3 regions of the Halomonas sp. McD50-4 genome follow, and region 3 is predicted to be linked to each of the others. Evidence: predicted binding sites of a transcription regulator. Region 3 holds the regulator's gene; each other region holds the start of a gene.
What was found. The regulator FliA, encoded in region 3, starts transcription of late flagellar genes. The targets are predictions, from matches to a motif close to CTAAAGTTNNNNNNNNNNCNGCCGATA.
Positions count from the first base shown of each region.

Region 1: the regulator FliA is predicted to act here: its motif matches at 1,748-1,774, upstream of fliD (flagellar filament capping protein FliD).
Region 2: the regulator FliA is predicted to act here: its motif matches at 1,141-1,167, upstream of MHM85_RS09760 (flagellin).

Region 1 covers NZ_JAKRFG010000005.1:46,615-49,892, forward strand. The annotation lists gene fliD (flagellar filament capping protein FliD) at 1-103, opposite strand, end outside; gene fliD (flagellar filament capping protein FliD) at 313-1,659, opposite strand; gene MHM85_RS07730 (hypothetical protein) at 1,969-2,289, shown strand; gene MHM85_RS07735 (serine hydrolase) at 2,656-3,278, shown strand, end outside.
Region 2 covers NZ_JAKRFG010000006.1:184,929-188,206, forward strand. The annotation lists gene MHM85_RS09750 (SDR family oxidoreductase) at 1-417, opposite strand, end outside; gene folK (2-amino-4-hydroxy-6-hydroxymethyldihydropteridine diphosphokinase) at 651-1,097, shown strand; gene MHM85_RS09760 (flagellin) at 1,212-2,033, shown strand; gene MHM85_RS09765 (BCCT family transporter) at 2,048-3,278, opposite strand, start outside.
Region 3 covers NZ_JAKRFG010000011.1:102,788-106,065, forward strand. The annotation lists gene MHM85_RS13835 (OmpA family protein) at 1-275, opposite strand, end outside; gene MHM85_RS13840 (MotA/TolQ/ExbB proton channel family protein) at 280-1,095, opposite strand; gene MHM85_RS13845 (RNA polymerase sigma factor FliA) at 1,129-1,836, opposite strand; gene MHM85_RS13850 (flagellar protein FlhE) at 1,863-2,255, opposite strand; gene MHM85_RS13855 (hypothetical protein) at 2,371-2,967, opposite strand; gene flhF (flagellar biosynthesis protein FlhF) at 2,964-3,278, opposite strand, start outside.

The DNA.
Region 1 (3,278 bases), on a different contig from region 3:
GCGTGATAGGCGCGAGTTTACCGCGCTCCGCTTCTTGTAGCTGATCTAATAAACCGGTGAGATCCAGGCCAGAGCCGACGCCTAGGGAGGTTATTGTCGCCATGCAGATGCTCCTCAATGCAAAAGGCTAAACCCACAGTCATTAATAAAGTGCGCCAACGGTGGCGTTGCGACTGGATAGATAGCATGTTTATCGACGGAACAGCGGCCAACTTTAGGCTTTTTTTACCTCTTAACGACAGATAGCTCATTCCTTCAACAAAAACGCCTGCTTAGCGCAGGCGTTTTGCAACATTTTTAGCTCTATTGCATTTAGTCGCGGCCTAACTGAGCGTCTAGCGCATCAAACTGCTGGGTAAGGTAGCTGCTGGTTTGGTTCATTTGAGCGATCATGCTATCCAACTGACCAAACTGGGTACGATAGCGAGAAATGGTCTGCTCGATGGATTGCTCCATGCGCGTGTAACGCTCGCCCAACGACTCAATGCGGGTTTCAGCACCAGAAATGGCACCGGATACCGTGCCATTACTACCTAACAGCTGCTCGATGGTTTGGTTCACTTGGCCTGCCATACCTTCGTTATCGGCAGCGCCTGCAAAAAAGGCAGAGAGCGCATCCTGATCATTGACAATGGCATCATCTAGCTTACCGCTATCGATTTCCAGCGTGCCGTCTCGTTGCAACGAAATACCGATATCCGTCAGCATGGAGAACTGGCCCTCTACGCCACCACCCAACACGCTGCGTAAACGAGACTCCACCGTGCGTACCGCACTATCACCCAGCAGTTCACCGGCAGCGCCGGTTTCAGCATTAAAGCTGGTGAGTTCGCCAATGGTGCTTTTTAAACCGTTATACGCATCGACAAAGCCGGTAATCGCTTCGCGCACTGCACGAGTATCTTGCTCGACTTTCACCGTGCTGTCGCCTTCGGCCTGAAGGTTGAGCGTGACGCCCTGAATCGCACCCTCTACTTGGTTAGTAGGGCTGGTAATGGCAATGCCGTTTACATTCAGAGAGGCATCGGTGCCGGTTTGCAATGTGTTATCAATATCGGCAGCAAAAGGTGCCGTGTCAGAAAAGCTAAAATTGGTGATAGAGGCCTCGGCGCCCGTCTCACTCGAACTTAGCGCTAGCCGGTAATCCGTTCCATCGAAAACGATAGTCGCATTAACGCCGGACTCTTCGCTGGCATTGATAGCATCGCGTATGTCTTCGAGGGAGCTATCTGCGGCAATGGTTACGCCTTGCGTGCTGCCATCACCAAAGGTGAACGTTAGCGTCTGCTCAGTGGTGGTAAGCGCCTCGTCCTGGGCAGTCACGCCTACCGATGCCAAGGTACCGCGAGTCGCCAGCGTATCCACCGTAACGTTATAACTCCCGGGCTGCGCTTCGCCATTCGCCGTTGCCGAGAGCGCCTCGCCACCCACGTTGGTCGACAAGCTCTCGTAAAGCGAGCTGTCGTTGAGCGCGTCGGCCGCGTCTTGAAAAGCAGACAGGGCCGTTTGCAGCTGGCCGTAGGCAGAAATTTTGGTTTGCTGGGTTTCCAGTTGCCGTTCGATGGGAGCCAGCTTGCCACGCTCAGCGTCTTGCAACTGGTCGAGCAGGCCGTTGAGATCCAGCCCTGAACCGATACCCAATGAAGAAATGGAAGCCATACGTTACTGTCCTTTTTTGAAAAAGCCGCCTGCCGTGCTGACGCCCCTTATCCAATACGATTCGATGTCGGAGTAGTTATTGATGTTTTATCGGCCAGCGTTTCAAAAACTTTAGGGCGCCCCCCCACTCTAGATGAAAATTCTCCAACTCCCTGGATGAGCCATCTACGTTGTTGGCCAGTGTAGACAGCCTACATGGCGATTGAATGACGCTACCACGCACCTAACATAGACCTTGGTCTAATCCCCCTCCTGCATTATAATGCACTGCAGCACACCCATTTTGCTGCGAATGCAGGAGCCTCCCCCATGCCCGCCGAAGCGTTACACTCTGCGTCGACTGCCTCCTTCCATATTCAGCGCAGCTTACGACACTGTCTCTCTAGCGTGGCCGAAATGCTGTATGAGAGCGGACACGTGCTCGAAACCATCACACTGACACAGCGAGGCCTGTCCCGCCAAGAACTGGATAGGCTTCGCCAGCACCACCCGCGCTGGGCGATTTGCCAAACCACCTTGGAAAAGAGCGACGCCGCCATGTTCAATGACTATGGCCGATTGGTGTTGACGCCATTGGGCCGAGAGCTAATGTTCGATATGTTTGGTCAAGGTGCCGCCGACTGCGCTTGAGCATCATTAGCGATATGAAAACGCCCGCTGAGAAAGCGGGCGTTGGCAGATGCTGATGTCGCGCTGCGTTAGCACTGATATTTCAGTACTCATGCTTCGATTCTGAGAGAACCGCTTAGCGCAGCCCTAACAGCGAAAGAATAAACAGCACGACAACGATCAGGCCGATGATATAGATGATGTTACGCATAATGGCACTCCTTGCTTTTGCGTTTCATGGAAATCAAAGGGTTGCTTCCCTTCAACGGGTACTTTTAGCGTAGCAGGCTTTTCATCGGTTTGCGTAATGTCCGTCAGCGTTCCGCTGAGGGAACCTTGTCTGTGCATGGCTTTCAGAGCCGTACCACTCTCTTCTCAGGTATTGCCATGAAAACGACGGCTTTTATGCTGGCGTGTGCAATAAGCGCGTTGACCGTTACGCCAGTCATCGCGTCAGCCCCTTCATCGGAGGCGCTGCAAGCACTCGATCGACAGGCCCGCACCCTCGATCGTCTACACACCGTCGTGGTAGCACATGACGGTACGATCATTCATGAGCATCATCAGGGCGGACCCGGCGTCGCGGAGCCTGCCAACGTCAAGTCGCTTTCTAAAACGGTATTGGCCGCCGTGACCGGCGCGGCCATCGAATCAGGCATTATCGAATCGGTGGATCAGCCCGTCGTGGCGCTACTCGATAACGTGCCGAGCAGCGCCGATCGTCGAGTCAACGACATCACGGTCGCTCATCTGTTGGCCCAGCAGGCTGGGTTGGAGCGCACCTCCGGCAGCAACTACGGCGCTTGGGTAGCTAGCGCTCACTGGGTCAACGATGCGCTTACACGCCCGTTCGTCGACCGTCCTGGTGGTCGAATGCTCTACTCTACTGGCACCAGCCATTTGCTGTCGGCAGCGCTGACTCAGGCCAGCGGCGAAAGCACGCTTGCACTTGCGCAGCGCTTGTTGGGCGAGCCGCTTGGTATTGCGATTCCCCCTTGGCCGCAGGACCC
Region 2 (3,278 bases), on a different contig from region 3:
CACCTTGTTATCGATGATGTTGATCACCTGGCCCTGCGCTACCGCATCGGCAAAATGGCGTGTGAGAAGCAGCGGGGTGAACATATTGACCCGAAATTGGGTCTCCAGCATTGCCAGCTCGGTCTTTGCGATGGGCGCGGGCTCGTAGGCCGAGGCGCTATTGAGCAGCACGTTCAAGCCGGGGAAGCGTGTTACCGCCTGTTGTATCAGGCTCTCCAGCGAGTCGCTCAGAAAGTTACAGGGTAGTATCTCGCACTCCCTCCCTTTGCCGCGAATCACCGTGGCGACCTCTTCAGCCTCCCCGCGTGAGCTGTTCACGTGCAGAGCAATATCGAAACCTTTGTCGGCCAAGGCTTCTGCAAAGTGGCGACCAAGCCGTGTGGCGCCGCCGGTGACGAGTGCCGCAGGTGTCGGCATGACGAATCCCTCGCTGTCGATAGGAAGTGAATGGTGGTGGAGCAATAACGAAGACTCTCTGCGTGAGCGCAGCGTTTGTCAATAACTTGTACAGAGCTTGAACAAAATGACCCACGTTCTACTCTGTGAAAACGCAGCCTGCTTGCGTCTATCGGCCTTTGGATGAGTGCATGGCCGTGTGAAAGCGTTTTGACCTCGTTACACCATCATCGGCTTATCTATGGAATGTCGCTATGTCATCAACGTCGTCGCATGCAACAACCGGCAGCATGCACCATGAGTGCGTGATCTCAGTGGGGTCCAATATCGAACCCGAACACCACTTTTCTCAAGCGCTGGAGATTTTGAGCAGCGAGTGCGAGCTGGTGGCCCGCTCGTCCGCCGTCCGTACGTCGCCGGTGGGCTTTCAACATCAGCCCGATTTTCTCAATGCCGCGCTGGTGGTGCGCACTGCGCTGGATCGGGACGCCTTCAAAGCCTATCTGAAAGAGGTCGAGGATCGCTTGGGACGGGTGCGCGGGCCGATCAAATCCGGTCCTCGAACCATGGATCTAGACATCGTGGCGTGGGACGGTGAAATCGTCGACGACGGTTACTTCAAGCATCAGTACGTGCGTGGCCCGGTCGATGCGGTATTGAGCGCCAGCGGGCGCTCCATAAGCGCAGGCCCCGTCTCGTAGCCCTGCCATCGCCAGCATGTGAGGTGTCGTCGATGCTGCAGGCCTCATGTTTTTTGGCCATTGGCCGATAACGATGCTAACGGCGCCTTCGCGCTTACCGTCGAGGTCACTTATGTGATCAGCCTTGCGACCAATATCACGTCGCTACTGGTAATGAACCATTTGCGTACGAGCCAACAAGCGATGCAGACCTCCATGGAGCGTCTGTCGTCTGGGCTGCGTATCAATAGCGCCAAAGACGACCCTGCGGGTCAGGCCATCGCTAATCGCATGGGCGCGCAGATCCGCGGCATGAACCAGGCGATCCGTAATACCAATGACGGAATTTCCATGGTGCAAACTGCCGAAGGTTCGCTGAACCTGATCAACGACAGCCTGCAGCGTATTCGCGAGTTGAGCGTTCAGGCGCTCAATGGCACCAATTCGTCAGACGATCTTGCCTCTATTCAGTTGGAAATCGACCAGCGCCTGGAGGAGATCGATCGCGTCGCTGGGCAGAGTAATTTTAACGGCATCAGGCTGGTCGAGAGCGATAAAACCCTCAACATTCAGGTGGGCGCCAACGCCGGAGATGTGATTGGCGTGCGCTTTTCGGGAATGGGGCGCCAGGCCTTGGGCATGGACGGTTTCAGCGTATTGGACGATGGCTCGGCCACGCCCAACCCGATGGATGTCGTGGATGAGGCCATGAAGCAGGTCGATCGTCAGCGTAGTTATTTTGGCGCGGTACAGAACCGTTTCGAGAGCGTCATCGACGGCCTCAATACCAACATCATCACCACCTCCGCCGCCCAGTCGCGTATCCAAGACGCCGACTACGCGCAAGAAGTCTCCAATCTGATTCGTGCCCAACTGCTACAACAGGTGGGTATCGCCATGCTGACCCGGGTCAACCAGCAGCCACAGCTGATTCTGCGGCTGCTGGAGGGGCTATAACGACGAGCCGCCGATCAGCGTTCGTCGATGATGCCCTGTTCCCGTGCCATGGCATAAGCCGCCTGCGGCCCGTTCCATAACGAAGGCAGCAGTATCAGCGACACCGGGATCGCGGTGATCACGATGAACTGCTGCAGCGCGCTGATTTGCCCTGCGCCCATGTACAGCAGCACGGCCGCCATCAGCGCCATGGCAATGCCCCAGAAAGCGCGCATGTAGGGACTGGGGGCATCGTGTCCCGCACCGACGACGGCAATGGCATAGCTCATCGAATCGCCGGTAGTGGCCACGAAAATCGTCGTTAGCAGCAGAATCGCCAGCGCCATCCAGGTGCCGCCGGGCAGCGCCTGGGCCACCGTGAGCGTCGCCACGTCGAATTGGAAGTTGTTGAGCGCTTCGCTGAGGTCGATCACACCGGTGAGCTGGTAATAGATGCCCGAACCGCCCAGCAGCGTAAACCACACGGTGGTGGCAATCGGGGCGAGCACCGCCACGGCCACGATCATCTCGCGAATGCTGCGGCCCCGTGAAATGCGCGCCACGAAGATCGCCATCAGCGGCGCATAGCCAATGAACCAGGCAAAGAAGAACACCGTCCACCACTGCATCCACCACGCCGGGGCGGTTTCAGCGGTCATCGTCGCCATGGTGAAAAACTCGCTGATATAGGCCCCCATACTGGACAGATAGGTATTGACCAAAAACAGCGTGGGGCCGAATACGATGATGACGGCGCCGATGGCCAGCGCCAGCAGCACGTTGAAACGGCTCAACAGCTGAATGCCCTTGTGGACGCCGCTCATGGAAGAGAGCACATAGATAACGCCCAATACGCCTAGGATGATGAGCTGGCCCGTGTAGCCCTCCGGCAGACCAAACAACTCATGCAAGCCAAAGCTCACCTGCGTGGCCAAAAAGCCGATGGGGCCGACCGTGCCCGCCACCAGAGCAATCACACAGCAGGCATCCACGATGCTGCCCAGCGGGCCACGCATCAAGCGCTCGCCCAACACCGGGTAGAGCAGCGTGCGCGGCTGAAGCGGCTGGCCTTTTACGTAGTGCGCATGGGCCAGCACCACGGCGGTGAGCGAGCCCAGCACGGCCCAGGCCATGAAGCCCCAGTGCATGAACGATTGACCCAACGCACCGGCAACGGCGTTGGCGGTGCCCGGTTCGGTATCGAACGCAGGCGGTGTCACGACGAAGTGATACACCGGCTCGCCTGCGGCAAAAAACACGCCGCCA
Region 3 (3,278 bases):
ATGTCGAGTCCCGCCATATGAGGTTGCAACCCTTCATGGCGTGGCTGAATACCCGTGGCCAAGCTAGCGAGCGGCAGTGAGGTCACGGCGCTGGCGACGCTCAGGGCCTCGTGGCTCTGCCCTTCGCCGCCGCTCGGCGGCGCCAAGGCTAGCAGCAGAACGAACAGCGTGATGAGCAGTGTGAGTACGTCCAAGTAGCTGGTTAGCCAGCTCTCGTCACTCTCACCCACTGCAGCGGGCAGCTCCAGGGCATGCCGTGAGTCGCGGTCAAGCATGGCGCTACCCTTTCAATGCGGAGCCAACGTCGGGGCGGGGTTTGACGTTGGCGTCCCGGATCTCATCGTGGTAGTTCGCTACGAAGGAGTTGAGCGTCTCTTCAATGAACGATGGCAAGCGGCGCTTGGTGATCAATGAAATCCCTTCGAGCACCATGTTCATGGTAATCAACCGCTCCTCGGTGCGCCGCTCCAGCTTGACGGCAATGGGCTTGAACACGAGGTTGGCCAGCAAGATACCGTAGAAGGTGGTCAGCAGTGCTACCGCCATGCGGGGGCCGATGACCTGAAGGTCTCCGGCATCCATGACTTCGAGCATGTTGACCAGCCCCACTAACGTGCCGATCATGCCGAAAGCGGGCGCGTAGGTCGCCATGGTGCGAAAAATTTGCGCTTCGGCGTGTTCGCGGGCTTTCAAGCGGGCGATACGCCAGCGCAGCATGTCGAAAATCTCATCCTCTTTGGTATTGGCGATCACAAGTTGAATACCGGTTCGTAGAAACGGGTTGCGGGTGTGCTCGAGCTCCCGTTCGACGGCCCGCACGTCACCTTTGAACCAGAGCCGCGACATGGACACCAGCTCGTTGATGTCGTCCCGCACATAGGTATTCTCACGGCGGAACACCAAGCCCACCAAACGCACCACTCGCAGCACTTCTTTCAACGGATAGCTGATGAAGGTCGCCGCCAGCGTACCGGTGATGACGATGGCCAGTCCCGGCACATTGATAAAACTTTCGGGCGACTCTGCAGTAAAGAACAGCACGCTTACCAGCAGCAACATGCTGGCAAAGATACCGATCAACGTAGATGGGTTCATCAACGGCTCCTCGCCGAGTAGGGTGAGTGGGTATTAGGATTCATCGTGATCGCGTAAACGCGCGCGCAGACGGCTCACCGCCTGACTGTGTAGCTGGGAGACCCGCGATTCGGTGACGCCCAGCACCGCGCCGACCTCTTTAAGGTTCATCTCTTCTTGGTAATAGAGCGCCATCAGCAGCTTTTCACGCTCGGGTAATGCCTCGATGGCCTCGATCAAGGTGTGTCGCTGCTGCTCATCAAGCAATTGGTCAAACGGCCGATGCTGGGCATCGTCACCCGCCGGCTCACCGCCATCGGCGACCAGCTCTTCGAACGGCAGCAGTTGACCACTGTTGGTGTCATTCAACAGCTGCTGGTACTCGCTCAGGGGCATCTCCAGCTCGCGGGCAATTTCACCCTCTTCAGGGGGGCGGCCCAACTGCTGCTCCAAGCGGCGTACCGCATCGTCCACTGCCCGCGCCGAACGACGTACGCTGCGCGGCAGCCAGTCGCGAGTGCGCAGCTCGTCCATCATGGCACCGCGAATCCGCTGGCTGGCGAACGTCGCGAACGTGGCACCCTGGGCAGCATCGAAGCGTCCCAGCGCCTCTAATAGCCCCACCATGCCTGCCTGGATCAGATCATCTAGCTCAATACTTGCGGGCAATCTTACCTGCAGCGTTAAGGCCTGACGTCGCACCAGTGGCATGTATTGGGTCAACAGCTCACTTTGTTTGATCCTGCCTTGTGCTGTATACATCCTCGTGCCTCGCGGCTGAACGGCCTTTACCGATAATTCACTATCACCTGTAGCCCCTGCACCCTCACTGGCCGCTGGCCCGGCGACAGTGCAAACCGAAAGTGCAGCGGCGCATTTGCCAACATGCCTTCCAGCGCAGTGGTACTGCCGCGCATGCCCGACAGTGCCACGCAGCGCTCAGGGTGACACAACCAAGCGTTGACGGGGTGACTCGGTGGGGTTTCGAACCGCCACTGCACGCGCGTTAGCGTCGCTCCTCCCAGCGGGATGCCTGCTGGTGGCGAAATGGCCTGGCTCTGACTGGTGCGGTCGCTCATGGCGACCAACACGCCAGGCACGTCTCGGCTCCAGCTACCCGTTGCCGCCTCGACGCTAACGACCCACATGATGGTTGCCAGCATCGCTGCGTAGGGGCTCACCCTTTTCACTGTTAACAACTTTACGGCTTTTATCAACGTCTGTCGGGCAAATAGCCTCATACGCGGGCCCTCTATTCGGCGTAGGTCGCTAACGACAGCAAGCCGATCATCTGTCTCAACGTGCAAGCAACAAAAGCTCGATATCCAAATAGTAAGCGGCGGCGTCACGCAAGTTCTCCAGCAGCCCCTGACGCGGCAGGTGCGGTTCATGGAGTGCCAGCAGGCGTCGCGGACCGCCATGCTCTCGCACTTTTCGAAGCACACGGTACATGCTGGCAAAGCCATCGGCATCGCTAGTGACCCATAGCGCCCATCGTGCATGCTCCTTCGCCAGCATGGCCAGCGACGGCGTATCGGCCATGACGACCTGAATCTGCCAATCCTGCGGGTCGCCCGCCCACTGACGCCCCAACGCCGACCACTGCCCCAAACGTCCACGCACTTTATCGACTTGTGCGGCGCCGGTATGCGGTAGCCCTATCACCACCAGCGGTTTCTGAGGGCGCGGTGGCGTCACCGTCGCCGGTTCAGTGGCGGCAGCGACAGTGGGCGCCAGAGCGTCTTGGGTATGCACCGCCGCCTCTTCAGTACTGACCGGCGAGGCAGGAGCGGCGGACGCATGGGTATCTTGTGGTTCGTCCTGTGCGGCTCGCTGCTGACGCTGTAGATCGGCCCATTTCCGCAGGCCCGCCGCTTGATCCTGGCCGCTCATATCAGGTCCTCGCGACTGACGCTACCGAGCTGGCGAATGGCATCGCGTGCCATCAACACGTGCACCAAGGCGTCGAGTAGCGCCGTATCGCGGCGTTTACGCTGACTGCCCAGCAGGCGCAACAGGTCGGCTCGCAACGCTTGCACCGCGTCGTCATCGGCCAAATCCAAGTGACTGGCTACAGCGGCGGCGCCGCTGGCCATGAGCAGGCGTAGCTCGCTGCTCACCTCGCCGCCATCCGCCTCTTTTAGCTGCTGCCAGGCACGCTTGGTCAACGCGGATAGCCCATCACTCTGTAACTGAATGACCAG